One region of the Neobacillus sp. SM06 genome, then DNA from elsewhere that is predicted to be linked to it. Evidence: a T-box and tRNA genes for the amino acid it is inferred to sense, from the RefSeq annotation. Region 1 holds a T-box; the other holds one or more tRNA genes.

Region 1 (16,555 bases):
GTGATTTTAGAGGAATTTGTTGACGGCATTCATTTTATTCTCTCGCTCGGGTTAGAAAGCGGTTTTGACGAGCGGCTGATTGCAGTAGAGGAAAACCCATCTGCCGTCACGATAAATGAGCAATTTTTAAAAATCTATCGAAGTGTTTGCGATTTCCAAACTTCAAGGCGTTTAGAGGACTATAGGGCTGTGATTGAGTACTATCTCCAATTAGCAGTGCAGCTTGGTATAACGAACGAAGAAATCGAACAAGCATATATTCAAAAAAATGAAGTAAATTATAAAAGGCAAGAGAACAATTATTAGTAGAAAATTTGTACAGTTGTTATAATGAAAATGTACATATTATAAAAATAGGAGGTTAAATTTTGGCAAAATTAGATGAGACTTTAACCATGTTAAAAGACTTAACCGATGCAAAAGGAATTCCGGGGAATGAGCGTGAAGTGCGCGAAGTCATGAAAAAATACATAGAGCCATTTGCAGATGAAATCACCTATGATGGGCTAGGAAGCTTAATTGCCAAAAAAACCGGCAAAGAAGGCGGGCCAAAAATCATGGTTGCCGGACATCTTGATGAAGTTGGTTTTATGGTCACGCAAATTGATGAGAAAGGTTTCCTGCGCTTTCAGACTGTTGGCGGATGGTGGTCGCAGGTTATGCTTGCCCAGCGGGTGACGATTGTGACCCGAAAAGGGGATATTACCGGAATCATTGGTTCGAAGCCGCCGCATGTATTATCGCCGGAAGCACGCAAAAAACCAGTTGAAATAAAAGATATGTTTATTGATATCGGTGCCTCAAGCCGCGAAGAAGCGGAGCAATGGGGAGTGCGTCCTGGAGATATGGTAGTGCCGTATTTTGAATTTACTGTGATGAACAATGAGAAGATGTTGCTTGCGAAAGCATGGGATAACCGGATCGGCTGCGCCATTGCCATTGATGTCTTAAAGCAATTGAAAAATACAGATCATCCAAATGTTGTTTACGGCGTTGGCACGATTCAAGAAGAAGTAGGCCTGCGTGGAGCCCGCACCGCTACATCTGTCATTCAGCCGGATATCGGTTTTGCCGTTGATGTCGGTATTGCTGGCGATACGCCAGGAATCTCTGAAAAAGAAGCGCTTAGTAAGATGGGCAAAGGACCGCAAATTATTCTTTACGACGCATCGCTTGTTTCCCATAAGGGCTTGCGTGATTTTGTAACAGATGTTGCAGATGAAATGAATATACCTTACCAGTTCGATGCGATCGCTGGCGGCGGCACGGATGCCGGTTCGATCCATTTAACCCATAACGGCGTGCCAGCATTGGCGATCACAATTGCCACTCGCTATATCCATTCACATGCAGCGATGCTTCACCGCGATGACTACGAGAATGCCGTTAAGCTGATCGTCGAAGTCATTAAACGGCTTGATCAAGAAACAGTTGAGCAAATTACATTTGATTAAAAAAAATGCGGGTGCCAAATCTTCTTGGCACCCGCTTTCTATCAAATCCAATTATTTTTTTAATCCGCTTTCAAGCGTTTCGAGCATTTCATTCTTCTCTTGTTCGGAAGATTTTTTCCAAATCACTTCAAACAAGACTCCAAGACCCGGGAGCATTTTTTCTTCACCGGTTTGAATGGCGTCGACAATGGTGTCTTCCAACTGATCCTTTGTATTGCCGGAAACATTGTGGATAATGGCATTGCGCAAATTTAAATTCATTCCTGCACACTCCTTCATTAACTTTTCTTCGTTTAGCTTTTCACGTTATCGTTTTATTATGTATTTTAATTGCGCTATAATGAAAAAATTAGAAGAGTATAGGTAAAGGGGACAAACTATTGAAATCAATTCAATCTAGTAAAAATCCACAGGTGAAACAGTGGAAAAAGCTTTTAACCAAAAAAGAACGGGACAAAACAGGAACTTTTTTAATCGAAGGCTTTCATTTAGTTGAAGAAGCGTTGAAACAGCATGATTTTGTATTGGAATTGATTGTTTCGGAAACTGTGGAGTTGCCGCCGCGTTTGGATTATGGAACAGCCTCCATTACCTTTGTGACCGAAGAAATTTCCAAGCAACTATCCGACACGGAAGCACCGCAAGGAATTTATGCCGTCTGCAGACAGATGGAGCAGGCCTCATCGCTTCAGGATGCACGCAGTTTGCTGTTACTTGATGCCGTTCAAGATCCGGGGAACTTAGGAACAATAATCCGTACCGCCGATGCCGCCGGAATGGAGGCGGTGGTTGTTGGAAAAGGAAGCGTTGATCTATATAACCCGAAAGTGCTCCGTTCCGCGCAAGGAAGTCATTTTCATCTGCCGATCATAAGCGGGGATCTAACCGAATGGATCCCCCGGTTGAAGGAGAAAAAGATTCCGGTCTACGGTACGGCGCTTGAAAAGGCAACGGTTTATACAGAAATCAAACCGGTTAGCCAGTTTGCTCTCATTGTCGGCAATGAGGGAAATGGTGTAAGCGAGGAGATTCTTTCGCAAACAGATGCCAATCTCTACATTCCGATCTATGGAAAAAGCGAATCACTGAATGTAGCCGTTGCTGCGGGGATTTTGCTGTACTATTTGAAACATCATTGATTTTATTATATAATTATCAACAATTGAAAAATGACGAAAACGTTGACGGAGAAAAGTAGCTTGCAAATGAACCATTTAGGGAGAGAGTGCCGTGACTGAAAGCACTTTTATGGAGATGGCAAGAGAAGTTCACCTCCCGAGTAGGCATCGGGACCATTTCATAGATCGAAATGTAAAGATGCTCCGGCCAAAGCCGTTATCCCAATCAAGCGAACACAATTGCACGGCAACATGTGTTTACAAGGGTGGTACCGCGAATAAAACCTCGTCCCTTACCAGGGATGGGGTTTTTTTATGGGGAAAATACTTCGTTAACCAATCAAGTTTGATCAAATCAAGGAGGAATCAACATGCAAGAACGCTTACAGGAATTGCAGGCAGAAGCACTAAAGAAGATCGAGCAGTCAGCTAATGTAAAAGAATTAAATGAAGTCCGTGTTGCTTATCTTGGCAAAAAAGGACCCATTACTGAGGTTTTACGGGGAATGGGCAAATTATCGGCTGAAGAACGGCCGAAAATGGGTGCACTCGTTAACGAAGTCCGTGAGAAAATTTCTCAAAAAATTGAAGAGAAGCAAGCTGAACTGGAAGATGCAGCGGTTGCCGAAAAGCTGGCTTCCGAGACGATAGATGTTACCCTTCCAGGACGTCCTGTCAAGGTTGGGACCCATCATCCACTAACAAAAATGATCGAAGAAATCGAGGACCTTTTTATTGGTATGGGCTATCAAATTGCCGAAGGTCCTGAAGTTGAGCAGGATTACTACAACTTTGAAGCACTGAATTTGCCGAAAGGACATCCGGCCCGTGATATGCAGGATTCTTTTTACATTACCGAAGAAATACTGTTAAGAACCCATACTTCCCCTGTCCAAGCTCGAACAATGGAAGAAAATCAAAGCAAAGGCTCGATCCGGATTATCTGTCCAGGTAAAGTGTATCGTCGCGATAATGATGATGCGACACACTCACATCAATTTATGCAAATTGAAGGCCTTGTTGTTGGTGAAAACATTCGAATGAGTGACTTAAAGGGAACTCTCGAAGTTTTTGCCAAAAAAATATTTGGTGAGGATCGCGAAATTCGCCTCCGCCCGAGCTTTTTTCCATTTACAGAGCCATCCGTAGAAATGGATATTTCTTGCAAAATTTGCGGCGGAACAGGCTGCAATGTTTGCAAAGGAACCGGTTGGATTGAGATTCTTGGAGCCGGCATGGTTCATCCAAATGTTCTGCAAATGACTGGCTATGACCCGAAAAAATATACCGGATTTGCGTTCGGAATGGGGCCTGAGCGGATTGCCATGCTGAAATACGGAATCGATGACATCCGCCATTTTTACACAAATGATGTTCGGTTTTTAAAACAATTTGCAAAGCATGAATAATTGAGGGAGGAAAAAGGGATGTTTGTTTCATATAAATGGCTTCAGGAGTATGTTAACCTTTCTGGAGTATCAGCAAAAGAATTGGCCGAAAAAATAACGAAAAGCGGGATTGAAGTGGAGGGTGTTGAGATCCTCAATGAGGGCATTAAAGGCGTTGTCACAGGTTATGTTGTCGAACGTGAAAAACATCCAAATGCCGATAAACTGAACAAATGCCTTGTCGATATTGGCGGGGAAGCCCCGGTGCAAATCATTTGCGGAGCTCCGAATGTGGCTCAAGGGCAAAAAGTAGCGGTGGCAACGGTCGGCGCTGTTCTGCCAGGCAATTTTAAGATCAAAAAAGCGAAACTCCGCGGCGAAGAATCCAATGGCATGATTTGCTCCCTGCAAGAGCTTGGGATTGAAGGAAAAATCGTACCAAAAGAGTATGCTTCCGGAATTTTTGTCTTCCCTTCCGACACGCCTGTCGGCGAAGATGCGATTGCTTTGTTAAACCGGGATGATGCAATTTTAGAATTAGGACTGACACCAAACCGTGCCGACTGCTTGAGCATGCTCGGGGTTGGCTATGAAGTCGCCGCGATTTTAAATCGTGAAGTGAAACTTCCTGAAACGAAATTGCAATCATCGAATGCAAAAGCATCAGACCATATCACAGTTACGGTGGAAGCGACTGATGATAACCCATTATACACAGCAAAAGTGATTAAAAATGTTAAAATTGGCCCTTCACCATTATGGATGCAAACGCGTTTAATGTCAGCAGGCATCCGGCCGCACAACAATGTTGTTGATTGTACAAACTACATCTTATTGGAATACGGCCAGCCGCTGCACGCATTTGATTACGACCGATTAGGCTCGAAAGAAATTCTTGTCCGCCGAGCAAAAGATGGAGAAGTCATCCAAACGCTCGATGATGTGGAACGCACGCTCTCGTCCGATCATCTTGTGATTACGAATGGGACGGTGCCAGTAGCTCTTGCGGGCGTAATGGGCGGCGCCAATTCAGAAGTAAATATAGATACTACAACTGTTCTGCTTGAATCCGCTTATTTTAATGGGGCAACGATCCGCAAAGCATCCAAGGATCATGGTTTGAGAAGTGAGGCGAGCGCCCGTTATGAAAAAGGAGTCGATCCTAATCGGGTACGTGCAGCTGGTGACCGGGCTGCCTATTTAATAGCGAAATATGCCAATGGTGAAGTGTTAGAGGGAACCGTTGCGGTTGACACCTTAAACATCGAACCGGCAGTCGTTTCGATCACCTTGGAAAAAATCAATCGTGTGCTCGGCACGACACTGATGATGAGTGAGGTAGAAGAAATTTTTTCCCGCCTGCAATTTGAAGCAAGCGTAGCCGGCGAAACGATTACAGTAACGGTTCCTACCCGCAGAGGCGATATTAAAATTGAAGAAGATTTAATTGAGGAAGTTGCCCGTATCTATGGCTACGATTTCATTCCCAAAACGTTGCCGGTTGGTTCATCTTCACCAGGAAATTTAAGCAATTATCAGCAAAAACGCCGAGTTGTCCGCCGTTTTCTTGAAGGTGCCGGTCTCTTCCAAGCGGTAACGTATTCGTTAACAAGCGAAGAGCGAGTGGCCCAATATGCGCTAGAAAACAGGGATCCAATCCGCTTGGCGATGCCGATGAGCGAAGACCGTAGCATGCTAAGGATGAGCATTGTACCACAGCTTTTAGAAGTATTAAAATACAACAGTGCCCGTCAAAATGACAGTTTGGCTGTTTATGAAATAGGAGCCGTCTTTCTGGCAAACGGGCAAGATGCACAGCCGGAGGAGCAAGAACATGCTGCTGCAGCGATTACCGGTCTTTGGTATAGCCATTCATGGCAAGGGGAGAAAAAGCCGGTTGACTTCTTTGTGCTCAAAGGCATTGTAGAAGGTTTGGTCGAAAAGCTTGGCCTTACAAATCAAATTGCTTATAAAAAAGCAACCGTTGAGGGCATGCATCCGGGAAGAACCGCTGAGGTGCAGCTAAATGGAAAAACAATCGGCTTTGTTGGCCAGGTGCATCCAAACCGACAAAAAGAGCTGGACTTAAAAGATACATTTGTATTCGAACTAAACTTACAGGCCATTTTAGAAGCTTCTTCTGAACCGCTGCAATACAAGGCAATCCCAAGGTTCCCATCGATTACAAGGGATATTGCGCTTGTGACCGATGCCAAAACGGAAGCTGAAACCTTGAAGCAAATTATCTTTGCTGCAGGGCAGCCGCTTTTAACAGAAGCAGCCGTTTTTGACCTTTATGAAGGTGAACATATGGAAAAAGGCAAGAAATCGATTGCCTTTTCATTGAAATACATGGATCCGGAACGGACGTTAACAGATGAAGAGGTTACAAAAGTGCATGAAAAAGTGTTGCAGGCTCTCGAAGAAAAAGCCGGAGCTGTTTTAAGAGGATAAGATTTAAGAAAAAGCAGTTGTTTTGAAAAACAACTGCTTTTTGTTTTTTTACCCTCTTTTTTTTCGAACCAGTTTCATTGCTTTTTCGGTGTTGGCAAAATGAAGTTTGACGAATTTGGGCAAAACTTCGCTTCCTTTCGCCAGTATTAATCTGGCGGCAGCTTCATCGACTTGGGCACCGGCACCTTTTGGAATTTTCATGCCCGCAACATCACTTAGCCTGTCAAAATACTGCACGAATGCATAGCGGGCGAGAATTGAAGCAGCGGCAACCGCTACATGAATTCCCTCCGCCTTTGTGCTGAAAAATACGTCGTCTTTTATAATCGTTTTCTCGTTGCGCAGGTGTTGGAAATACGTGTCAGGCTGAACAAATTGGTCAATCAGAATTGCTTCTGGTTTAACTGGTACGATTTTCTTCAATACATGGGAAATCGCCTGGTTATGCAAAAGGGCTTTTATCTTCCCTTGCGACATGCCTGCTTGCTGCAACTGATTGTATTTTTCATTATGCAATGTTAAAAGACTGTAAGGAAGAATATCTTTAATTTTTTTGGCAATTGCGGAAATTTTTTCATCGTTTAAGTCTTTTGAATCACGGACGCCCAGTTCTTTTAGAAGCGGGATTTGGTCTTTTTCCACATAAGCAGCTACCACGGTAATCGGTCCAAAGTAATCGCCAGTACCAACCTCATCGGAGCCAATAACCGATAAGGAAGAAAAACCTTCCGGCAAGCCGGCTGCTTTCTTCTTCTGAATGGCGGCGGACGCTTTACTTGAATGAATGGCACGATCCCATTTTTTCGCCTCGGCTTCACAATCAATCCCTTGAAATAAAACTTTGCCTGATTTATAAGCGGTGATCGAACATGTCTTCCTTTTGGCAGTAAACAGGCTGCCTGGGGGATTTTTGTCTAAAAGGTCTGCCTGATAATATTTTTGCATCTCCATCAATTCACTGATTGTCTTTTTTAAAACAATATTTGCCACGATTGTCTATCGCTCCTTTACCAAGAGTTAGAATTAGTATAACAGTTCCGGTGTTTCGCTTTTCGAGTTTCATTTATTCATGGTATGATATAGATTAGGATTCTTTGATTGGAGGCATTTTGTGTTGTCAAACCAAGAAAAAAACAGAACGACTGTAGAAATTCATGGACAATCCTATATTATTTTAGGCTTGGAAAGCCCAAGCCATATTCGGTATGTTGCCTCGTTAGTGAATGAGAAAATGCGGGAAATCAGCTCCAAGAATCCATCACTCGATGTGAGCAAGCTGGCTGTGCTAACAGCCGTTAATGCTGTAAATGATTATGTGAAAGTAAAGGAACAGCTTGAAAAACTTCAGGAAGAACTTAAAAAGGAAAAGGATTGAACGATCGATGCTAGACCTTATTCTCGTTATTTTACTGTTTATGGGCTTTTTTGTCGGCCTCAGAAGGGGCTTTATTCTTCAGCTTATTCATTTAACTGGATTTATTATTGCATATATTGTTGCAAAAATGTACTACAATCAATTGGCGCCAAAACTAACCCTCTGGATTCCATATCCGAATTTCGGCAGCAACTCGTCGCTAAAGTTTTTTACCGATAGCCCTCAAACAGAGGAAGCGTTTTACCGTGCCATTGCTTTTGTGATTATTTTCTTTGCGGCAAAAATTGTGTTGCAAATTATTGGTTCAATGCTTGACTTTATTGCGCATTTGCCAATATTGAGGCTTTTGAATGTTTGGGCAGGAGGAATCCTCGGCTTTTTTGAGGTGTATCTGCTTTTGTTTATCTTGCTATTCATTGCAGCGCTTGTGCCAGTTGCGGCATTGCAGGGACTGATGAATCAGTCGGTTTTAGCCAATTTAATTGTGAACCATACACCGATACTTTCCGAGCAAATCAAACGGCTGGTGCTTGAATATTCATCCACAACAACTTCTCTTTAATGAGGGAAGTTTTTCTATGATTTTACGCAAGCTCTTTTTCTAAAAAAGTATGCCATTGTTTCGGCTGCTTCTTTTTTCACAAGTTCCGGTTCAAAAGGGGAAAAGCTAAATGAAAAGGATGGTGAAGCGGATGGAAATAAACAAAAAAGATGTCATTCGCCATTTAGAGACAATCGCGGTTTATTTGGAGCTGAAGGGCGAAAATCCGTTCAAAGTGTCTGCATTTCGAAAGGCAGCCAGTGCCTTGGAATTGGACGATCGCAGTTTAGCAGAAATAGAAGATTTTACGAAAATTTCCGGGATCGGCAAAGGAACAGCATCCGTTATTGAAGAATATAAACAAACCGCATCATCTACCGTTTTAACTGAATTGAAGGAGCAGGTACCAGCAGGGCTTATCCCGCTTTTGCAGCTTCCTGGACTTGGTGGAAAGAAAATTGCCAAGCTCTATCAGGAATTGGGAATAGAGGATGTACATGATTTGGAAGAAGCCTGTCGCAAGGGAAAGGTTCAAGCGTTAACAGGCTTTGGCAAAAAAACCGAGGAGAAGATCTTAAGCTCCATTTTGAAAGCAGGCAATCGCCCGGAGCGGCTCCCGCTTGCTTTGATGCTGCCGATTGCAGATCAAATCGAAGCGCAGCTTTCTCAAATGACTGACATTGAAAAGTTTTCCCGGGCAGGTAGTTTGCGGCGCATGCGGGAGACAATCAAAGATCTGGATTTTATCATTGCAACGCAGCACCCTTACACCGTACGAGAACAATTGCTAGAGCTTCCCAACATTAAAGAAATAACGGGGGCAGGAGAAACAAAGGTTTCCCTTATCCTCGATTATCACTATGATCTTTCGATTGATTTTCGGCTGGTAAAACCCGTTGAGTTTGCAACAGCGCTCCACCATTTCACCGGTTCGAAAGAGCACAATGTCCGGATGCGGCAGTTGGCAAAAGAGCGCGGCGAAAAAATCAGTGAATATGGTGTCGAAGACGTGGGAACAGGGAAAATCTTGACTTTTTCATCCGAAAAAGAGTTTTATCAGCATTTTGGTCTCCCGTGGCTTCCTCCGGAAATTAGGGAGGATGGCAAGGAGGTAGATGAGGCTGCAAACGTCGATGAACTGGTTTGTCTGGACGATATAAAAGGCGACTTGCACATGCATACGACGTGGAGCGATGGAGCCCATACAATTGAAGAAATGGTCGAAGCCTGCCGCAGAAAAGGCTATCGCTATATGGCCATAACCGACCATTCACACTATCTGAAAGTGGCAAACGGCTTAACGCCTGAGCGGCTGCTGAAACAGCGGGAAGAGATTAAACGATTAAATGAAAAATACGATGATATTCTGATTCTGTCCGGAGTGGAAATGGATATTCTTCCAGATGGAACGCTGGATTATGAAGATGAACTTTTAAAGGAATTGGATTTTGTCATCGCCTCGATTCATTCAGCTTTTTCACAGCCAAGAAACCAAATCATGGCACGGCTGCAGACGGCGTTAAAGAATGTTCATGTGGATCTGATCGCCCATCCGACGGGCCGCTTAATTGGGCGGAGGGATGGCTACGATGTGGATCTTGATTTGGTAATTGAACTGGCACGTGAAACGAATACAGCTCTCGAATTAAACGCAAATCCCAATCGGCTTGATCTTTGTGCGGAACAGTTGAAAAAGGCTCAAGAGGCCGGGGTGAAAATTTTTATTAATACCGATGCCCATAAAATCGCGACGCTTGCCCATATGGAAGTGGGGGTCGCAGCCGCGAAAAAGGGATGGATTCGCAAATCAAGCGTCTTAAATACACTCGAACCCGAAGATTTGTTGAAATTTTTGGATAACCGAAAGCGATAGACAGAAGGAGGATTTACTCCAATGCAGCCAAAAGCACTGAAAGTGTTGGAATTTGATAAGGTAAAAGAACAGTTGCTCGAATATGCGTCTTCTTCACTTGGCAAGGAAAAAATTACAGCGCTTGCCCCTTCAACCGATTTTGCCGAAGTGGTAAAACTGCAAGCAGAAACAGATGAAGCGGCAGGTGTTTTACGATTAAAAGGAAATGTGCCGCTCACTGGCATTTATGATATTCGCGCCCATATAAAACGGGCCGTGATCGGCGGCAGCTTAAGCCCAATTGAGCTCGTTCAAATTGCAAGTACGATTCATGTAAGCCGGCAGATGAAGCATTTTATTGAAGGCTTGACCGAAGAAAACGTAGTCATTCCGATCATGGCAGAGAAGGCGGAGCAAATTGTTCCGCTAACCAATCTCGAACAGGCAATTAAGTATGCGATCGATGAAAGCGGTGAGGTACTGGACGGGGCAAGCGCCCAGTTGCGCACTCTCCGGCACCAGCTAAGAGCAAATGAAGCGCGTGTCCGGGAAAAATTGGAGAGCATGATCCGCTCGTCCAATGCGCAAAAAATGTTATCCGATACGATTGTTACGATTCGAAATGACCGCTTTGTCATTCCCGTCAAACAAGAGTACCGCGGGCATTACGGCGGGATTATTCACGATCAAAGTTCATCTGGTCAAACTTTATTTATCGAGCCGCAGGCTATTGTCCAGTTAAACAATCAGCTTCAAGATATTCGTGTAAAAGAGCAGCAGGAGATCGAGAGAATTTTAAGTGAACTGTCAGCCAAGACTGCCGAACATGAGCAAGAATTAAGGCTCATTGTCGACATTCTTGCAGATCTTGATTTTCTTTTTGCAAAAGCAAGCTACGGCAGAAAGATCAAAGGGTCAATGCCGATCATGAACGATCGTGGACGGATTGTATTGCATAAAGCACGCCACCCGCTGATTCCAATTGATGAAGTGGTCGCAAATGATATCATGATTGGCAAGGATTATACAGCCATTGTGATAACAGGCCCGAACACCGGGGGAAAAACGGTAACATTGAAAACGGTCGGCTTATGTACATTAATGGCACAGTCCGGTTTGCAGATTCCGGCGCTGGACGGCTCGGAACTGGCTGTATTTGATGCCGTCTATGCTGATATTGGTGATGAGCAATCGATTGAACAAAGCTTGAGTACGTTTTCATCCCATATGGTAAACATTGTGGATATTTTGAAGACAGTTGATGAAAACAGCCTTGTTCTGTTCGATGAGCTTGGGGCGGGGACGGATCCCCAGGAGGGTGCCGCCCTTGCGATCTCGATATTGGATGAGGTTCATCAGCGCGGTGCTCGCGTGATTGCGACAACCCATTATCCTGAATTAAAAGCATATGGTTATAACCGAAAAGGGGTTATGAATGCAAGCGTCGAATTTGATGTTGAGACCTTAAGTCCAACTTACAAGCTCCTTTTGGGGGTTCCGGGAAGAAGCAATGCCTTTGAAATTTCAAAACGGCTTGGACTGAATGAGAAGGTGATTGAAAGAGCACGCTCCCATGTGAGTGCTGATTCCAATCAAATTGATCAAATGATTGCATCGCTTGAAGAAAGCAAACGGCTTGCCGAAACAGAACGGGAAGAGGCCCGCGATTATTTGCGCCAGGCGGAAAAACTTCATCACGATCTCCAACAACAGATGATCGAGTTTTATGAACAAAGAGATGGAATGTATGAAAAAGCAGCCCGCAAAGCGGAAGAAGTGGTTGAACAATCAAAAGAGGAAGCCGAGAAAGTGATTCGTGAATTGCGGCGCATGCGGATTGAAAAACAGGCGGAAGTAAAGGAGCATGAGCTAATAGATGCGAGGAAGCGGCTTGATGAAGCTGTACCAAAGCTTGACAGAACGCAAAAACAGTTAAAAAAGAAAGAAAAAATACATGTGCTCAAGCCTGGCGATGAGGTAAAAGTTTTAACGTTTGACCAAAAAGGGATCCTTGTTGAGAAAGTGTCGGATACCGAATGGCAAGTGCAGATTGGGATTTTAAAAATGAAGGTCAAGGAAAAGGACATGGAATATGTAGGCAGTCCGAAACAGCAGGAAACAAAACCGCTTGCGCTTGTTAGAGGCAGGGACGCCGATGTGAAACTGGAACTGGATTTGCGCGGTGAGCGGTATGAGGACGCGTTAATGAAGGTAGAAAAATACATCGATGATGCGCTGTTAGCCAACTACCCCCGGGTGTCGATCATCCATGGCAAAGGGACAGGCGCGCTAAGACAAGGGGTTCAAGAGTATTTGAAAAATCATCGGGCGGTTAAGAAAATTCGTTTTGGGGAAGCAAGTGAAGGCGGAACAGGCGTTACGGTAATTGAATTTAAATAAGTGTTCGGGATTTCAGGAGAGCCGCTATAGTTCGGAAAGGTTATCCAAAGGGGAGAACGAAAATGGAGAGGTTAGCAAAAATTCTGCTTGTGCTATGCGGTCTATTTGTGCTGATCGGGGTGGTTTATATCCTATTTTTTTCCTGAAACAGCCGCCACTGTCGTTGGACAGTGGTATTTTTTTTAGGCTGCTTCTGCTATAATGATATATATGTGTTAGAATTTTCAAACAACGGATGAATAAGGGGGATTGCAATGTCCGATTTTAGACCATGGCTCGATCTCTATCCAAAAGAAATTCCAGCAACTCTTCAGTATCGCATCGCACCCGTTCAGCAATATTTACTTGATGCAGCCGAAAACTATCCACATAAAACGGCGATTCACTTTTTGGGAAAAGATTTTACCTACAAAAAGGTATATGAAGAAGCACTTACGCTTGCCCGTTATCTGCAGAATATTGGTATTGCCAGGGGTGACCGCGTTGCGATCATGCTTCCTAATACGCCGCAGTCGGTTATTGGCTACTTCGGTGTTTTGCTCGCAGGCGGTACTGTTGTCCAAACGAACCCACTTTACATGGAGCGCGAATTGCTTTATCAGATGAATGATTCCGGTGCAAAGGCGATCATAACACTTGACGTTCTCTATCCCCGGGTTTCAAAAGTTATGCCGCAAACGGATTTGCAGCATATTATTGTAACCGCTATCAAAGATTATTTGCCATTCCCCAAAAACTTACTCTATCCTACCATCCAGAAAAAGCAATACGGGATGGTTGTTCACGTGAAGCATGGGGGACGAACCCATTTATGGAAGGAAATTTTAAAACAGCCCAACGGAAGTGTAAACGTCCCTGCCTTTGATTTTGAGGAAGATCTTGCATTGATTCAATACACTGGCGGAACAACTGGATTTCCAAAAGGTGTGATGCTGACGCACAAAAATCTTGTCGCAAATGCATCGATGTGCCAAGCTTGGCTTTATAAGTGTAAACCTGGTGAGGAAACAGTCCTAGGTATTCTGCCTTTCTTTCATGTGTATGGCATGACGACGGTGATGATTCTTTCCGTTATGCAGGCTTATAAAATGGTGCTACTGCCGAAATTTGATACCGAAACAACGTTAAAAACCATTCAAAAACAGCGGCCAACGCTTTTTCCCGGTGCCCCAACTATCTATATTGGATTATTGAACCATCCCGATTTAAACAAATACAATCTATCATCGATTGATTCTTGCATCAGTGGTTCAGCCCCGCTGCCTGTTGAAGTCCAGCAAAAATTTGAAGAAATTACAGGAGGGAAGCTTGTTGAAGGCTATGGACTAACCGAATCATCGCCTGTCACCCATGCGAATTTCCTTTGGGATCGCCCGCGGGTAAAAGGCAGTATCGGAGTTCCATGGCCTGACACCGATGCAGCCATTTTGTCATTGGAAACGGGCGAGCCGCTTCCAACTGGAGAAATTGGGGAAATCGCCGTAAAAGGCCCACAAGTGATGAAAGGATATTGGAATCGTCCAGAAGAAACGGCACAAACGTTAAAAGAAGGCTGGCTTTTGACAGGGGATCTTGGCTATATGGATGAACAAGGATATTTTTACGTTGTTGACCGTAAAAAAGATATGATCATTGCCGGAGGCTTTAATATTTATCCCCGCGAAATTGAAGAGGTTTTTTATGAACACCCTGATATCCTGGAGGTTGTTGCTGCCGGGATCCCCGATCCATACCGCGGGGAAACCGTAAAGGTGTACATTGTTTTAAAAGACGGTGCCAAGGTGACAGAAGACGAGCTGAATCAGTATGCAAGAAAATACTTGGCTGCCTATAAAGTGCCTAGAGTCTACGAATTTCGAAAAGATTTGCCAAAGACAGCCGTTGGAAAAATATTGAGAAGGGCACTTGTTGAGGAGGAAGCAAAAAAGAATAACGGGCAATCGGAAAAGCAGGCGTAATGACGCTTGTTTTTTTCTTTCATCTTGTCTATTAAAACCAAGGAAGGAAACGAGAATTTCTTGACAGAACTTGTTTTGCTTATTATCATAAAATTATGAATGATTATTCATTCATCCATTCCATTAAATTTTTCAAAAGAGGGATAGAATTGAAAAAAAACAGACCAAAATACATGCAAATAATTGATGCAGCTGTTGTGGTCATTGCAGAAAATGGCTTTCATCAGGCACAGGTTTCCAAAATTGCTAAGCAAGCTGGCGTTGCTGACGGAACAATTTATTTATATTTTAAAAATAAAGAAGATATATTGATCTCTCTTTTTGAAGAAAAAATGGGGAATTTTATCGAAAAAATTGATCAATTGATTGCAGGAAAAGAATCGGCAGTAGAGAAGTTATTAATGATGATCACTGCCCATTTTCGATTGCTTTCCGATGACCATCACTTGGCAGTCGTTACTCAGCTTGAGCTACGGCAGTCCAATAAGGAAATTCGCTTGCAGATCAATAACATTTTAAAACGATACCTGAAAGTAATCGATAAGATTTTACTCGAAGGAATTGAAAACGGCGAATTCTCAAGTGAGCTGGATATCAGGCTTGCCCGGCAAATGATTTTTGGAACCATTGATGAAACCGCAACATCATGGGTCATGAACGAGGAAAAGTACGATCTAAATGCATTGGCAGGAAAAGTTCATCATCTACTAATAAATGGGTGCAGGAAGTGAAAAACACAATCAAGGGGGGATTGCTTTGGAATTTTTATCATGGTCTGTTGAAGACGGTGTTGCTGTTATCACATTGAATCGGCCGCCGGCGAATGCCTTGTCAAAAGGGCTGCTGCAGGAGCTCTCCGAGGTTCTAGATGAAATTGAGCCAAGCAAGGAAGTCAAAGTTCTTGTTATTCATGGGGAAGGAAGATTTTTCTCAGCAGGAGCCGATATTAAAGAATTCACAACCATCTCAGCATCCGATCGGTTCTCAGGCCGGGGACAGGAATTGTTTGAACGGATTGAGCGATGTCCGAAACCAGTTATTGCAGCCATTCATGGCGCGGCACTTGGTGGTGGACTTGAGTTGGCAATGGCATGCCATATTCGGCTTGTAAGCGAGACGGCAAAACTCGGTTTGCCGGAGCTTCAACTTGGACTTGTCCCGGGATATGGCGGCACGCAACGCTTAGCTAAATATGTTGGGATGGCAAGAGCAGCTGAAATGATGTTCACTTCTGAGCCAATTACCGGACTTGAAGCAGAAAAATATGGTTTAGCCAACCATGCTTATCCGGAAAGCGAATTGCTGGATAAGGCAAAACAACTGGCGCAAAAGATTGCCAAAAAAAGTCCTGGATCGTTAAAAGCAGCAATAGCGTTATTAAATTTTACCAAAACAAAAGAGTTTTATGAAGGGATCAAAAAAGAGGCTGAACTATTTGGGGAAGTTTTCATGTCCAATGATGCCAAAGAAGGAATTCGAGCCTTTATTGAAAAGCGGGAACCAAATTTCAAGGGTGAATAGGTCGCATCAAAATTTTTTTACCTACATTTTTTGAAATCTTTAGAACTAAAACAATCTTTGAATAATAGGAGGGAAACCATGAACATTTATGTATTAATGAAAAGAACGTTTGATACGGAAGAGAAAATTACGATTTCCGGCGGTAAAATCAATGAGGATGGAGCAGAGTTTATCATCAATCCTTATGATGAATATGCCATTGAGGAAGCGATCCAGGTGCGTGACGCGCATGGCGGTGAAGTAACGGTTATCTCCGTCGGAAATGAGGAAGTGGAGAAACAATTGCGGACGGCTCTAGCAATGGGCGCTGACAAAGCCGTTTTGATTAATACGGAAGACGATATTGAAGAAGGCGATCAATATACAACCGCAAAAATTCTTGCACAGTACTTAAAAGACAAGAATGTCGATTTAATTATTGGCGGAAATGTTGCAATTGATGGAGGATCAGGCCAGGTTGGACCGCGTGTGGCTGAATTGCTTGATATCCCTTA
Region 2 (16,555 bases), on a different contig from region 1:
TGTTGCCGAAACATTGCCAATGCAGCACTTTTATATAGCAAGAGTGCTGCGCAAAAAGGTAAAACTAGTACTGGATCAGCATGGTATTGAAATTCCATTTCCGCGGCTTGTCATGTACTCAAGAGAAGGAGAACAGGCCAAAGAGCCAGGGGTTTAAATAGGAGGGACTCAAGTTGGAGCAAAAGGAATTTGCCATAAACGATATTGTTGAAATGAAAAAACCGCATCCATGCGGGATTAATCGCTGGAAAATTATTCGCATGGGAATGGACATCCGCATTAAATGTGAAGGCTGTTCCCATAGTGTGTTAATTCCTAGAAAAGAGTTTTCTCGTAAAATGAAAAAAATACTGGTGAAGCATGAAGAATAAAGGGAAACTTCACTCAGTGGGGGTCTTCTGTCTCCTGCTGATTGTTCGTTGAACGAATCATAAATTTTTCCATGCTTTTTTTTCTAAGGAAATGGGGAGGAGAAATGGAGACCATTCAACATTCAGCATGTCCATTAAATTGCTGGGACAACTGTGGATTACAAGTAACCGTTGAAGATGGAAAGGTAACAAAAGTAAACGGCGATCCAGATCATCCCATTACAAAAGGAAAAATCTGCAGCCGCGGTCGAATGTTGGCTGATCGGGCCAATGGATCGGAAAGACTGCTTTTCCCATTGAAACAAGTGAATGGGCAATTTAAGCAAATCCCTTGGAACCAGGCTCTTGATGAAATTACCGCAAAATTAACGGATGTCAAACAAACGTATGGTTCAACTGCTGTCTTGCACAGCCATGATTATGCAAATAACGGGATTTTGAAAAACCTTGATCAACGGTTTTTCAATTGTTATGGCGGGGTAACTGAAATTGTCGGCTCTCTTTGCTGGGGAGCGGGAATTGAAGCGCAAAAGTGGGATTTTGGCAATGCAATCAGCCATGCTCCAAATGATCTTGCAACCAGTAAAAATATTATTGTTTGGGGAAGAAATGCAGCGAGGACGAACATGCATTTCTATGAAAAGCTGCTTGAAGCAAAAAAACGCGGCGCCACCATTTACGTGATTGATCCCGTATACAATGCCACGGCCAAGATTGCCAATCAGTATCTATCCGTTAAACCAGGAATGGATGGTTTTCTAGCGATTGGAATGATGAAGGAAATGATCCGTCTCCATTTGGAAGACAGGGAGTTTATTGAGACTTCAACGATCGGATTTGCGGACCTTCTCGAGCTGATCAACGGGATTTCGCTTGAAAAAATAAGCGAACTGACAGAGGTTCCGGTACCTGTTTTCAGCCAGTTCGCGCAAATTTATGCAGATAAACCAACCGCCACCTATATGGGTCTTGGCATGCAGCGCTATCGAAATGGAGGCAATACGATCCGATTGATCGATGCTCTTGTGGCCATCAGCGGGAATATTGGTATCCCTGGCGGGGGAGCAAATTATGCCAATATCCAAGTAGGGCAAAGTTTCTCATTTGAACAATTGACATTGCCGAATCGAAGACAAAGGCATCGGCAATTCCCAATCATGCACCAGGCAGAAGAAGTGTTAGCAGCAGCCGATCCGCCAATCAAAATGATTTTTGTTACGTGCGGCAATCCGCTTACTCAATTGCCCAATACGTCAATTGCAGAGAAAGCTTTTTCATCAGTTGAAACGCTCGTGGTGATGGATTCATACATGACAGATACCGCAAAGCTTGCCGATTACGTGTTACCTGTTGCGGTTTCCTTTGAAGAGGAAGACTTCTACTATTCTTCTATGTATCATCACTATGTGAATTACGGCCCGAAGCTAGTCGACCCGCCAGGTGAAGCAAAGTCTGATTTATGGATATGGACGAAGCTTGCAGAACATCTTGGCTTTGGCGGTGATTTTGCTTTTACGAGAGAGCAATGGATGGAGATGTGTCTAGCTTCACTTAAAAACCAGGGAATTTCATTGGAAAAACTAAAAAAGCAAAGATGGATTGAGTTGCCTGTTCAGGAAATTCCATGGGCCGACCGTAAATTTCAGACCCCAAGTGGAAAATATGAATTTACCTCTAGCCTTGCGTCAATAAAGGGGATGGATGGGCAATTAACGCTTTCACTGCCAAGGGAATCGAAATGGTCGCAGCCAGATTTAGCAAAGAACTATCCATACCATTTGCTCACGATTCACCCGCTTCGTTCGAACCATTCGCAGCACTATCCTATATGGAAAAATGAACCGCAAGTAAGGGTGGAAATTGCCAAAAATATTGCGGATCAACTGAATTTACAAGATGGCGATCGGGTGAGGGTTTGGAATGAGCGCGGCACTATTGAAGGAACAGTAGCCATTGCTGGGAAAATCCATCCCGATACGATTGTGATGGATGAAGGGATCAGCAAGGTGTTTGGCGGTTCCGTTAATCAATTAACCGCAACGCTCGAATCGGATAATGGCCTTGGCAGCACTTTATACGATTGTCTCGTAAATATTGAAAAAATAGGATGATGCCGTCCTTTCATGGCGGCATCTTGTCTTTTGGGCGGCAAATGCCTATAATTGTGAGAGGCTTTTTATTTTTATTTCCAACTAAATTTAAAAAAAACTTAAGAGAATAGATGATGTTTTAAACAGAGGAGTGATCGTTCGATGGCCTTGACAGCAGGAATCGTCGGACTTCCAAATGTAGGGAAGTCCACGTTGTTTAATGCAATTACCCAGGCAGGAGCAGAATCTGCCAATTATCCGTTTTGCACCATTGATCCGAATGTTGGGATTGTGGAAGTTCCGGATGAACGGCTAAACAAGTTAACAGAGTTGGTGCAGCCAAAAAAAACCGTGCCAACCACGTTTGAATTTACCGATATAGCTGGAATTGTGAAAGGGGCAAGCAAAGGTGAAGGGCTTGGCAACAAATTCCTTTCCCATATCCGTGAAGTGGATGCCATTTGCCAAGTTGTCCGTTGCTTTGCAGATGATAATATCACGCACGTATCAGGGAAGGTTGATCCGATTGCCGATATTGAAACGATTAATCTTGAATTAATCCTTGCTGACATGGAAACCGTTGAAAAGCGGATTGGCCGTGTTGAAAAATTGGCCAAGCAGAAGGATAAAGAAGCAGTGGCCGAATTTGAAGTGTTAACGCTTCTCCGTGAAACGTTTGAAACAGAAAAGCCGGCGCGGACGATTGAATTTACCGAAGATCAGCTAAAAATCGTGAAAGGCCTTCATTTATTGACTAGTAAACCTGTTCTCTATGTGGCCAACGTTGGTGAAGAAGATGTTAGTGATCCGTCAGCAAATGAATACGTGCAAAAAGTTCGTGAATTCGCAGAAAGCGACCATGCAGAAGTGATCGTCATCTGCGCTAAAATTGAGTCGGAAATTGCCGAGCTTGAGGGTGAAGAGAAGGCAATGTTCTTAGAAGAGCTGGAAATTGCAGAATCGGGCTTGGATCAATTGATCCGGGCAGCCTATTATTTGCTCGGCCTCGCCACTTATTTCACGGCTGGTGTGCAAGAAGTACGCGCATGGACGTTCCGAAAAGGCATGAAAGCACCCCAATGTGCGGGGATTATTCACTCTGACTTTGAACGCGGCTTTATCCGGGCAGAAACGGTCTCTTATGATGACTTAATGGCAGCCGGATCAATGACGGCTGCTCGGGAAGCAGGAAAAGTCCGCCTTGAAGGAAAAGACTACGAAGTAAAAGATGGAGATATCATCCACTTCCGCTTTAATGTATAGCCTGACAAAAACTCCGCCAACTGGCGGGGTTTTTTCGGTGAAAATACCGTCATTGCTTTTCATAGAAAGCTGTGCTATACTTTTAACTTGTGAGTAATGAATAATTGCTCCTTGCCCATTCGGGCCGTTTAGACCAAAAGGAGGTGACAGTGATGAAAAAGTACGAAATCATGTACATCATCCGCCCAAATATTGAAGACGAGGCAAAAAAAGCGCTTGTTGAGCGTTTCAATACAGTCCTTAGCGACAATGGTGCGGAATCAGTAGAAGTAAAGGATTGGGGCAAGCGCCGCCTTGCATATGAAATCAATGATTTCCGCGATGGCTACTACCAAATCGTAAACGTTACTTCTTCAGCTGCAGCGGTTGAAGAATTCTCTCGCCTGGCGAAAATTAGCGAAGATATCATTCGTCATATCGTCGTTAAAGTAGAAGCATAATCTTAGTTGATAATAAATGTTCCACATGAAACAATAAATGATTGAAAAAGGAGTTGATTCTGATGATGAATCGTGTCGTTCTTGTTGGCCGATTGACAAAAGACCCGGACTTGCGCTATACGCCAAATGGTGTTCCTGTTGCAACGTTTACTTTGGCTGTAAATCGTACGTTTACGAACCAACAAGGAGAACGGGAAACAGACTTTATTAATTGTGTCGTTTGGCGGCGTCCAGCTGAAAACGTGGCAAACTTTTTGAAAAAAGGCAGTCTTGCTGGCGTTGATGGCCGGATTCAAACACGCAATTATGAAGGACAAGATGGTAAGCGCGTATATGTTACAGAAGTGCTGGCTGAAAGTGTTCAATTTTTAGAGCCAAAGAGCAGTGCGTCAAGCTCAAGAAATGACAACGATTATTACAATGCCCCAAGGGAACAAAATAATCCATTTGCGGGTGGCAATCAGAATCAACGCCAAACTAATTCGAATCAAGGTTTTACAAGAGTGGATGAGGATCCGTTTGCCGGAAACGGCCAAATAGATATCTCAGACGATGATCTTCCATTCTAACCAACAACTTTTCAGTGAAATTTTAGGATACAAACAATTGCAAAGGAGGGAATTTTCATGGCAGGAGGACGCAAAGGCGGACGTGCGAAGCGCCGCAAAGTTTGCTATTTCACCGCAAACGGAATCACTCACATCGACTACAAAGATGTAGATTTATTGAAAAAATTCATCTCTGAGCGCGGTAAAATTTTACCACGCCGTGTGACTGGTACGAGTGCAAAATACCAACGCAAATTAACAATTGCCATCAAACGTGCACGCCAAATGGCATTACTACCATTTGTTTCAGGTGAATAAGCGTAACAAGCAAAAACAGCAAGGGAATTCCCTCGCTGTTTTTTTAATGCGAAAAAAACCTATTGGGTTCTGTCATGTGTCGATCGACCTCCGTAGTTACTAAAGTATATCACTAAAGTTCCCTACGACATCTATCCTAACAGAGGGGGGCATTACATATATTGAACGAGAGCAAGCGTTACTGGAACCTTATTCAGTGGAAGCACAGCACATTTATCGAGCCAAGTGGAAAAAAGAATGATGAAAGATTTTAAAACAAACCAAAACCTAAAAAAGTACGCATTTTTTGACGCCAAAAAAACCACAAGAAAGCCTGTCATTACAGCATTCTTGTGGTTTTAACTGTCAAACTTGAGATTATAAAGTATTTTTGTTGATTTTAAAAGTGATTTTCTTTAAAAGAATTGTGTTCTGTTGAATCGAGGGGCTGAACTGGCTACAATAAAGGGAAAGGATTTCAGACTATTATTAGGGGTGAAGAAGTGAAGAATGCGCGAAAATTGACGGAAGGAGCTATTTTACTAGCTGCCTTTATGGTGTTACTGCTGTTAACTATTTATGTTCCGGTCATTGGCATCGTAGTTAATCTGTTCTTGCCAGTTCCGTTTATTCTGTTTGCTGTAAAAAATGATTGGAAAAGTGTGCTTGTTTTTATTGTGGCGTCCTTATTGATTTCCTTCATCACGGGCACCATATTAGCATTGCCGCTCACGCTCGCATATGGAACAACCGGGGCAATTATGGGGTATATGATTCAAAGGCAAAAAAGCAGGACAGCCATTTTAATTTCGGCTTCCATCGTTTTTTTAGTCAACCTTGTCGGCCAATACATTGTCTCCATTGTCTTTTTTCAACTAAATTACATTGATGAATTGTTTAAAACAATGCAGGATTCTTTTAAAATGTCAGCAGATATTATGAAGAATTTTGGTTCACCGCAAGGAACGACCCAAGTTTTAGACCAATTTACAAAGGCATTGGCATTGCTTAAAACCCTTTTGCCCAGTTTGTTCGTAATGGTGTCATTTTTAACCGTTTTTATCATTCAGCTCCTTTCCTTGCCGATTCTTAGAAGGTTCGGGATCAAGGTTGAAAATTGGAAGCCGTTCCGGGAAATCTCACTGCCAAAAAGTTTTATTTGGTACTATTTGCTTACAATGCTTGCGGGAATCGTGTTTCACCCTAAAGCTGGTACATATGGTTTTGATGTTTTAACCAATTTAACGTATATTTTGCAACTGTTTATGGTTTTTCAGGGATTAACCTTTTTGTTTTTCTTTTTTCACCAGAGGGGAACATCAAAGTCCATCCCGGTTATCCTTGCGATTTTTTCCTTCCTTGTGCCAATATTGCTGTATCTTATAGGGATATTAGGTATAATTGACTTAGGCTTTGGTTTGAGAAGACGATCAGAACCAAGAAAGTAAAGACGACTGTTAGGAGTTGAAACAATGCCTGCATATTTAGAAAAACGGTCAAGCCGATACCCATTCTACGGTTTATTGGCGATTACAGTGGTGCTTCTTATCGTCTTGTTTTTATATAATTGGATTCTCAGCTTGGGCGGTCTATTAATCATGTTTTTGCCCGTTTATTATATGTTCTCGATTGATCGGCGCCAGAGAAGGGAAATGGAAGAATACATTTCTACCTTGTCCTACCGGGTAAAAAGGGTCGGCGAAGAAGCCTTAATGGAAATGCCAATCGGGATCATGCTGATCAATGACGAGTATTATATTGAATGGACAAACCCGTTTCTTGCCTCATGTTTTGGCGAGGATACCCTTGTTGGAAGATCACTTTATGATGTTGCTGAAGCGCTAGTTCCGCTAATTAAACAAGAGGTGGAAACGGAAATTATAAAGTTGCATGAGCGCAAATTCCGGGTGATACATAAGCGTGAAGAACGCCTGCTTTATTTTTTTGATGTAACAGAACAAGCAGAAATTGAGAAAATGTACCAAAACGAACGCCCGGCACTAGCCATTATCTTTTTGGATAACTATGATGAGCTAACACAAGGGATGGATGATCAATCACGCTCGAGCATCAACAATCTAGTGACTTCACTATTAAATAAATGGGCACAGGATAATGGAATTTTTCTCAAAAGAACTTCCTCTGAGCGCTTTATAGCCGTTTTTAATGAAGGGATTTTGCATGTTCTTGAAAAAGAAAAGTTTGCAATTCTTGATATTGTTCGTGAAACAACTTCGAAGCAAAATGTTTCAGTTACCTTGAGCATCGGTGTTGGGGCAGGGGTCTCGTCCTTGCCTGAACTGGGAGATCTCGCGCAGTCCAGCCTGGATCTGGCCTTAGGCCGCGGCGGCGACCAGGTTGCGATCAAACAAGCAAACGGCAAGGTGAAATTCTTCGGTGGAAAAACCAATCCAATTGAAAAACGGACAAGGGTAAGGGCACGGGTTATCTCACATGCATTAAAGGAATTAATAGCCGAAAGTGATAAAGTGATCATTATGGGTCATAAAAACCCCGATATGGATTCCATTGGGTCTTCTATTGGCATCTATAAAGTAGCCCAAATGAATCAAAAAGAGGCCCATATTGTTGTTGATTCTCAAAAAGCTGATACAGCCGTGCAACGGTTAATGAATGAAATTCGCCAAAGCGAACAATTGCTGTCACGCTTTATTAATCCGGAGAATGCACTCGAACTCTCAACTGACCGCACCCTGCTGGTCATCGTCGATACGCATCGTCCAGGACTTGTCATTGAAGAAAGGCTCTTAAATAAAATTGATAAAGTAGTGGTTATTGACCACCATCGCCGGGGCGAAGATTTTATCAAAAACCCGTTGCTTGTCTATATGGAGCCATATGCTTCCTCAACCGCGGAGCTAGTGACAGAACTGCTTGAATACCAGCCAAAACGGGGAAAAATTGAGATGCTCGAAGCAACGGCTCTTTTAGCTGGGATAATTGTGGATACAAAAAGCTTTACCTTGAGAACCGGCTCGCGAACGTTTGATGCGGCGTCCTATTTGCGTGCCCAAGGAGCGGATACTGTCCTTGTTCAAAAGTTTTTGAAAGAAGATTTGGACACCTATATACGAAGATCCAAATTGATTGAATCCGTAGCTTTTTATAAAGATGGGATTGCGATTGCCCGCGGACTTGATGATCAAGCGTTTGACCAAGTATTGATTGCACAGGCAGCGGATACGCTGTTAACCTTCGACGGGGTCGTTGCGTCATTTGTTATTTCCAAACGGAAGGATGACCTGATCGGGATAAGCGCGCGTTCCCTCGGTGAAATAAATGTTCAGGTGATTATGGAAAGCCTTCATGGTGGCGGGCATTTGACCAATGCTGCTACCCAGCTCTCCGGGATAACGTTAGAGGAAGCGGAGAATCAATTAAAACAAGCGATTGATGATTATTTTGAAGGAGGAAAAAAGGAATGAAAGTGATTTTTCTAAAAGACGTTAAAGGAAAAGGAAAAAAAGGTGAAGTAAAGAACGTCGCTGACGGCTATGCACAAAATTTTCTTTTCAAACAGGGGCTGGCGACTGAGGCAAATCAGGCAAACATGAGCTCGCTTTCCGCTCAGCAAAAGAAAGAAGAAAAGCTTGCAGCTGAGGAATTAGCGGAAGCAAAAAAATTAAAGGAAATCCTGGAAAAAGTTACGGTTGAATTAACCGCTAAAGCTGGCGAGGGCGGCCGTCTATTCGGCTCAATTACCTCAAAGCAAATTGCTGAAGAACTGCAAAAGAAACACGGTATTAAAATTGATAAACGCAAAATGGAGCTGGAGGATGCAATCCGTTCCCTCGGACATACGAAAGTGCCGGTCAAGCTCCATCATGAAGTAATGGCAATGCTGGATGTACATGTTAAAGAAGGAAACTAATTTTCCAGTTCATTTTCTTAGCAAACATGATAAAATAAACAAGAGATAAGATGTGATCGGTTGAGACTGATCACTCTTTCTGCTTTATAGAGTAGATTTCATCCTTCTTCGAAGAGGAGGTTAAGCATAGAATGAATGAACTATTTGCGGACCGTCTGCCACCGCAAAATATTGAGGCAGAGCAAGCTGTTTTGGGGGCAATTTTTCTTGAACCTTCCTCACTTACGCTAGCATCGGAAATTTTGATTCCAGAGGATTTTTATCGGGCCGCCCATCAGAAAATTTTCAATGTGATGCTGAAGTTGAGCGATCAAGGTAAAGCGGTTGATTTGATTACCGTTACAGAAGAATTGGTTGCGACAAAGCTTATTGATGACACGGGCGGCGTCAGTTATTTAAGTGAGCTGGCGGCATCTGTTCCAACTGCAGCGAATATTGAGTATTATGCAAGAATTGTAGAAGAGAAATCTTTGCTCAGAAGGCTAATTCGCACCGCAACGACCATTGCCCAGGATGGGTATACGAGGGAAGACGAAGTTGAAATTGTTTTAAGCGAAGCGGAAAAAAATATTCTTGAAGTTGCTCAGCGGAAAAATACTGGCGCTTTTCACAATATTAAAGATGTTCTTGTTCGCACATATGACAATATTGAATTTATGCATAGCCGCGTCGGTGATATTACGGGGATTGCGACCGGATTTGCTGAACTTGACCGGATGACAGCAGGCTTTCAGCGCAATGATTTAATCATCGTTGGTGCCCGTCCTTCTGTTGGTAAGACCGCTTTTGCGTTAAACATCGCGCAAAATGTTGCAACCAAAACAGGTGAAAATGTTGCGATTTTCAGTCTTGAGATGGGTGCGGAGCAGCTTGTCATGCGGATGCTTTGTGCTGAAGGAAATATTGATGCCCAAAGGCTGAGGACAGGATCACTGACCGATGAGGACTGGGGAAAACTGACGATGGCGATGGGAAGCCTCTCAAATGCTGGGATTTTTATTGATGATACCCCCGGTGTCCGAGTGGGCGAAATTCGTTCAAAATGCCGCCGCTTGAAGCAGGAGCACGGTTTGGGAATGATTTTGATTGATTATTTGCAGTTGATTCAAGGCAGCGGCCGTTCGGGAGAAAACCGCCAGCAGGAGGTTTCGGAAATTTCCCGGTCCTTAAAAGCGCTGGCGCGTGAGCTGCAAGTTCCCGTCATTGCCCTCTCTCAGCTATCAAGGGGTGTGGAGCAGCGCCAAGATAAGCGTCCGATGATGTCTGATATCCGTGAATCGGGAAGTATTGAGCAGGATGCCGATATCGTTGCCTTCTTATACCGCGATGATTACTATGATAAAGAATCAGAGAACAAAAACATTATCGAAATCATTATTGCCAAGCAGCGTAATGGTCCGGTTGGTACCGTTCAGCTTGCCTTTGTCAAAGAATACAATAAATTTGTCAACTTGGAGAAGCGGTTTGATGATTCTGCGATTCCTTCGGGTGCCTAAATCAAAGGATTGGCCTATTTGTGCTAATCCTTTTTTTATAGAGTAATGGTTTGGTATTTTACGAACATCTTTTTCTTTTAAAATATTAAATGTTCGTGTTTAATTGATTTTTTTGTGGTGAATTGGTAAACTAATGAAGGATTCATTTCAAATTTTATGAATGGTTAACATTCGGAGGTGCTTTTATGTCATCAGTTGTAGTGGTTGGAACCCAATGGGGTGACGAAGGAAAAGGGAAAATTACCGATTTCCTTTCTGAAAATGCAGAAGTTGTTGCGCGCTATCAAGGTGGTAATAATGCTGGACATACCATTCGATTTAATGGAGAAACGTATAAGCTGCACTTAATTCCATCCGGAATCTTTAATAAGGAAAAAATTTGTGTGATTGGCAACGGAATGGTCGTTGATCCGAAAGCACTGGTTGAAGAACTTGCCTATATTCATGAAAAAGGGGTTACAACAGATAATCTTCGCATCAGCAATCGCGCCCATGTGATTCTTCCGTACCATTTAAAATTAGATGAAGTGGAAGAAGCGCGGAAAGGTGCAAATAAGATCGGGACAACGAAAAAAGGCATTGGCCCGGCTTACATGGACAAAGCAGCTCGTGTTGGGATCCGTATTGCCGATCTGCTTGACCGAGAAGTTTTTGAAGAAAAGCTGGTGCGCAACCTCGAGGAAAAAAACCGCCTGTTCGAGCGGATTTACGAAACCACCGGTTTTACGAAAGAGGAAATTTTAGAAGAATATTACCAGTACGGCCAACAGATTAAACAATATGTATGTGACACTTCCGTCGTGTTAAATAATGCTTTGGACGAAGGTCGCCGCGTTTTGTTTGAAGGTGCGCAAGGCGTTATGCTCGACATCGACCAAGGAACATACCCGTTTGTTACCTCATCAAATCCGGTTGCGGGCGGCGTGACCATTGGCTCTGGTGTCGGCCCAACGAAAATTAATCATGTTGTCGGCGTTTGCAAAGCCTACACTTCGCGTGTCGGCGATGGCCCGTTCCCAACCGAATTGCATGATGAGATTGGCAACCAAATCCGTGAAGTAGGCCGCGAATATGGTACCACGACGGGACGCCCGCGCCGCGTCGGCTGGTTTGACAGCGTTGTTGTCCGTCATGCCCGCAGGGTCAGCGGCATCACCGATTTATCGCTAAATTCAATTGACGTGCTAACAGGAATTGAGACGCTAAAAATCTGTACGGCATACAGCTATAGAGGTCAGATGATCGATGAATTCCCGGCAAGCTTGAATATCTTAAAAGAATGCGAGCCTGTTTACGAAGAACTTCCAGGCTGGACAGAAGACATTACCAGCTGCAAATCATTAAATGATTTACCGGAAAATGCACGCCATTACATCGAGCGTGTTTCCCAATTGGTCGGCATTCCGCTTTCAACCTTCTCTGTCGGCCCAGACCGCAACCAGACCAATGTGGTCAGCAGCCCTTGGAGACAAATCTAATCAAAGTGTTCATATGCCCTGCCCCTGATAAAGGAGCGGGGTTTTCATTATACAAATTTTTTAGGGTAAACCGGTCATTACTGGCTTCTCTAATGCCCGATTCTCCTGTTTTTCAGTGTTCAACGGTCATTACTGGCTTCTCTAATGCCCGATTCTCCAATTTTTTAGGGTAAACCGGTCATTACTAGCTTCCCTAATGCCCGATTCTCCTGTTTTTCAGTGTTCACCGGTCATTACTAGCTTCCCTAATGCCCGACCCTCCTGTTTTTCAGTGTTCACCGGTCATTACTGGCTTCTCTAATGCCCGATTCTCCTGTTTTTCAGTGTTCACCGGTCATTACTAGCTTCCCTAATGCCCGATCCTCCAATTTTTTAGGGTAAACCGGTCATTACTGGCTTCTCTAATGCCCGATTCTCCTGTTTTTCAGTGTTCACCGGTCATTACTAGCTTCCCTAATGCCCGATTCTCCAATTTTTTAGGGTAAACCGGTCATTACTAGCTTCTCTAATGCCCGATTCTCCAATTTTTTAGGGTAAACCGGTCATTACTGGCTTCTCTAATGCCCGATTCTCCTGTTTTTCAGTGTTCACCGGTCATTACTAGCTTCCCTAATGCCCAATTCTCCAATTTTTTAGGGTAAACCGGTCATTACTAGCTTCCCTAATGCCCGATTCTCCAATTTTTTAGGGTGAACCGGTCATTACTGGCTTCTCTAATGCCCGATTCTCCAATTTTTTAGGGTGAACCGGTCACTAGTGACTCGGCGAACGCCTCCGGAAAGCGTGCACCTGGAGCGGAAATCAACAGACTAGTTGTCAGAACCAAACAAAAAAGGATCGGGCGGTTTTTCCCCGGTTTTTCTTACATCGTTATGTATATCCATAAATTCTGAAAGCATAAATATTTTTTAAAAAACCTATTGCTAATCTCTATTTGCATATGATATTATTAAAAACGTCGTCAAGTTTAGAGAAACATTTAGAAAAATAACCAATACGAGCCATTAGCTCAGTCGGTAGAGCAACGAGCAAAGCATCTTGAATAAACAGCGAGTTGCGAGAAAGATCGGGAGATTTTTCGAGCATCTGACGAAGGAAATCATTTCTTAGGGTACAAATTTAATACGAGCCATTAGCTCAGTCGGTAGAGCATCTGACTTTTAATCAGAGGGTCGAAGGTTCGAGTCCTTCATGGCTCACCATTCATTTAACTAAACATGGCCCCTTGGTCAAGCGGTTAAGACACCGCCCTTTCACGGCGGTAACACGGGTTCGAATCCCGTAGGGGTCATAACAATTTTGGTCCGGTAGTTCAGCTGGTTAGAATGCCTGCCTGTCACGCAGGAGGTCGCGGGTTCGAGTCCCGTCCGGACCGCCATCCTACATAACCTACAGAAGATAAAGAAATATACGGCTCGGTAGCTCAGTCGGTAGAGCAAAGGACTGAAAATCCTTGTGTCGGCGGTTCGATTCCGTCCCGAGCCATCCTTGAAAGGAGTTTGCCAAGCGCAAACTCCTTTTCTGTGGTTATCTTTGTTACCTTCGTAATACTGTCGTAAAATCTGAACCAATTTTTGCAAAAAAATAAAAAACTTGTCCTATTTTGTAATCCAAAATGTATCTGTCCATCCTTGAAGAAAAACCTTGTATTTTCAAGGTTTTAATAGGTTTTCATCATTAACAAAGTATTAATTCCTTAATCTGAACGATTCCACAAATTACTATTTATCGTCATAAAATGACAGCAATTATACATTTTTGTTACATTACCAAGGCTTCTCATCTTTTTTATAGTAAATATGGTAAAGTTAAAAGGTGAAAAAATTGATTAATAGACCATAAGAACTAGTTTAGAAGATTTGTTCTGTATCTTAGGGAGGATAAGTAATGGCGTTCCAAAAACAAAGAATATCCAATCTAATGAGCAACAACAAACCGATCAAGAAAGCCGGCATAAAAACGGCTCTTGTATCCGCAATTGCAGCATCAGCGCTTATTTTCAGCAGCAGCCCAACAGCCAATGCAAGCGCTTCAAATTTAACAACCATCTACTACGTTTATCTAAACGATACATTTGTAGGCACAGTTTCTGATAAAAAACAAATTGACCAAACACTAAAAGAAAAAGTAAACACATTAGCAGAAGCAAATAAAGATCTCAATCTTCAGCTTTCATCACAACTTAAATACATACCTGAACAGGTTTTCCATTCTACTGCAGACAATGAAAAAACAATTGAGAAGTTAAAAAACTTTTTCCAACTGCAAGTAAAGGCATCTGCAATCGTCATCGATGGGCAGCCAATTGTTTACCTTGATAACAGCAGCACGGCAGAAGAAGTCATAAAAAAACTTAAACTTCAATATGTGACGGAAGAGCAGTTAAAAGAGCTTGAGGCTAGAAAAAATACACCAGCTTCCTTACCGGCGCTTAAAAATAACGAGACACGAATAGTAGACGTTCGTTTATCCAAAAATGTTTCATTTGCGGACGCAAAGGCTGCACCGGAAAAAATATTGACAGCTGACAATGCTGTGACCTTTTTACAAAAAGGAACGGTAGAAGAAAAGAAATATCAGGTAAAAGACGGAGATGTACTTGGATCAATTGCAAATGATCATCAGTTAAAATTAGCTGAATTACTTGCAATCAATCCTGGTTTAAATGAAAATTCAGTCTTAAAAATTAGTCGGGAAATCAATATAACGGTACCAAAATCGTATCTTGATGTTATTGTTGAAAAAGAAGTAAACCAACAAGAACCGATTCCATACCAAAATGAAGTCATTGAAGATCCGAATCTGCCTACAGGTGAAACAAAGGTGAAGCAAGAAGGGCAAGACGGACTCCAAGCTGTCACATACAAAATAACGGAGCAAAATGGCACGACAACAGCCAAGAATGTTATCAGCCAAAATGTCCTCAAACAGCCGGTTAAAAAAGTGATTGTAAAAGGGACAAAAGTTATTCCATCTCGTGGTGAGGGGAGCTTTGTTTGGCCAACGGTCGGCGGCTATATTTCAAGCCAACAAGGGGTGCGCTGGAATAAACTTCACAAAGGGATTGACATCGCCAGACCAAGCAACCGGACAATTAAAGCAGCCGATAATGGTGTAGTGGTTTCAGCTGGCTGGGATGGCGGATATGGAAACAAAGTAGTAATCGACCATCAAAATGGTTTTCGGACTGTTTACGCTCATATGGCATCCATAGGCGTCCGTCCAGGCCAAAGTGTCGAAAAAGGCTCGGCCATTGGAGTAATGGGGTCAACCGGAGACTCTACAGGTATCCACCTTCATTTTGAAGTCTACAAAAATGGGCAGCTGCAAAATCCATTAAACTACGTTAGTATGTAAAGTCTCTAGTATTCCTAGAGGCTTTTTTTTACCGATTGCTGTCAATTGTTGTTAAAAGATGAATTACGACAAATAACATGGTAAAGTAAGATAGAGTAAATAGACTCTTTTAGGACTAAGAAATAGATCTGAGAACGAATAATTTAGTGATGAAATTAATATAGACCGCCATTGTGAAAGGGGCAACCAGTATGGAGAAAAAAATTCTAGTTGTAGATGATGAAAAACCGATTGCAGATATTTTGCGATTTAATTTAAAAAAAGAAGGTTTTGATGTTTATTGTGCTTATGACGGGAACGAAGCAGTCGAGATGGTGGATGAAATTCAGCCGGACTTGATTTTGCTTGATATCATGCTTCCCATGCGTGACGGGATGGAAGTATGCCGCGAAATCCGAAAAAAGTATGAAATGCCGATCATTATGCTGACGGCCAAAGACTCAGAAATTGACAAAGTACTTGGCTTGGAGCTTGGTGCAGACGATTACGTAACAAAACCATTTAGCACAAGGGAATTAATTGCAAGGGTTAAAGCCAATCTGCGGCGTCATCAGCAGCTCTCCAGCCAATCTGTTCCAGATGAGGACACAAATGAAATTGAAATTGGCTCTCTTGTCATCCATCCCGATGCCTATGTTGTTTCGAAGCGAGGAGAAGTCATTGAATTAACCCACCGCGAATTTGAACTGCTCCATTATTTAGCGAAACATATTGGACAAGTAATGACAAGAGAACATTTGCTGCAAACCGTTTGGGGTTATGACTATTTTGGCGATGTTCGAACGGTTGACGTTACCGTCAGGAGGCTGCGGGAAAAAATTGAAGACAGCCCAAGCCACCCAGCATGGATTGTTACCCGCCGCGGGGTTGGATACTATTTGCGCAATCCTGAGCAGGAGTAAATGTAGATGAGAAGAGTAGGATTTTTTCGCTCGATTCATGTAAAGTTTGTTATCATTTATGTTCTGCTTTTATTGGTTGCGATGCAGATCATTGGGGTTTACTTTGTTAAGCAACTGGAAGAGACGCTAAGGACAAACTTTCAAACATCCTTGAAAGCACGGGTGAACTTGCTCGCTTACAATGTCGTTGAAGAAATGCAGAAACAGCGCACAGCGGATGACCCGACGCTGGAAGAGGACATAAAAAAAGTTCTTAAGGATTTCTCTGCAGTCGATATTTCAGAAGTACGAGTGATTGATGCGAGATCGCTGAAAATTCTCGGGACATCTTCTCCAAGCAATCAAGGCCTTGTTGGTTCAAGAACAACGGAATTGCGAATCAAGCAATCGATTATTTTAGAAGAAGACCAGAGCAGCATTT

Evidence for each region. A T-box is a leader RNA that pairs with one kind of tRNA and senses whether it is charged. The one in region 1 lies ahead of pheS (phenylalanine--tRNA ligase subunit alpha), so its partner is inferred to be a tRNA-Phe.
Region 2: it encodes a tRNA-Phe, which carries the amino acid that the T-box ahead of pheS (phenylalanine--tRNA ligase subunit alpha) is inferred to sense. The anticodon was not compared.

Annotation. Positions count from the first base shown of each region.
Region 1 is NZ_JBNWEO010000018.1:72,476-89,030, forward strand. Features, by position in the region: gene ACQYAD_RS15460 (dUTP diphosphatase) at 1-306, shown strand, start outside; gene ACQYAD_RS15465 (M42 family metallopeptidase) at 369-1,454, shown strand; gene sspI (small acid-soluble spore protein SspI) at 1,506-1,715, opposite strand; gene ACQYAD_RS15475 (TrmH family RNA methyltransferase) at 1,835-2,593, shown strand; T-box leader at 2,627-2,869, shown strand; gene pheS (phenylalanine--tRNA ligase subunit alpha) at 2,944-3,981, shown strand; gene pheT (phenylalanine--tRNA ligase subunit beta) at 4,000-6,414, shown strand; gene rnhC (ribonuclease HIII) at 6,463-7,404, opposite strand; gene zapA (cell division protein ZapA) at 7,529-7,789, shown strand; gene ACQYAD_RS15500 (CvpA family protein) at 7,797-8,351, shown strand; gene polX (DNA polymerase/3'-5' exonuclease PolX) at 8,482-10,203, shown strand; gene ACQYAD_RS15510 (endonuclease MutS2) at 10,225-12,582, shown strand; gene ACQYAD_RS15515 (AMP-binding protein) at 12,837-14,540, shown strand; gene ACQYAD_RS15520 (TetR/AcrR family transcriptional regulator) at 14,690-15,271, shown strand; gene ACQYAD_RS15525 (enoyl-CoA hydratase) at 15,297-16,061, shown strand; gene ACQYAD_RS15530 (electron transfer flavoprotein subunit beta/FixA family protein) at 16,140-16,555, shown strand, end outside.
Region 2 is NZ_JBNWEO010000017.1:9,211-25,765, reverse strand. Features, by position in the region: gene ACQYAD_RS13385 (mechanosensitive ion channel family protein) at 1-157, shown strand, start outside; gene ACQYAD_RS13380 (DUF951 domain-containing protein) at 174-371, shown strand; gene ACQYAD_RS13375 (molybdopterin-dependent oxidoreductase) at 476-2,482, shown strand; gene ychF (redox-regulated ATPase YchF) at 2,624-3,724, shown strand; gene rpsF (30S ribosomal protein S6) at 3,877-4,164, shown strand; gene ssb (single-stranded DNA-binding protein) at 4,227-4,733, shown strand; gene rpsR (30S ribosomal protein S18) at 4,791-5,030, shown strand; gene ACQYAD_RS13350 (YybS family protein) at 5,513-6,457, shown strand; gene ACQYAD_RS13345 (DHH family phosphoesterase) at 6,482-8,455, shown strand; gene rplI (50S ribosomal protein L9) at 8,452-8,901, shown strand; gene dnaB (replicative DNA helicase) at 9,033-10,397, shown strand; gene ACQYAD_RS13330 (adenylosuccinate synthase) at 10,583-11,875, shown strand; tRNA gene ACQYAD_RS13325 (tRNA-Lys) at 13,002-13,077, shown strand; tRNA gene ACQYAD_RS13320 (tRNA-Glu) at 13,095-13,166, shown strand; tRNA gene ACQYAD_RS13315 (tRNA-Asp) at 13,177-13,253, shown strand; tRNA gene ACQYAD_RS13310 (tRNA-Phe) at 13,288-13,360, shown strand; gene ACQYAD_RS13305 (peptidoglycan DD-metalloendopeptidase family protein) at 13,763-15,232, shown strand; gene yycF (response regulator YycF) at 15,424-16,134, shown strand; gene walK (cell wall metabolism sensor histidine kinase WalK) at 16,141-16,555, shown strand, end outside.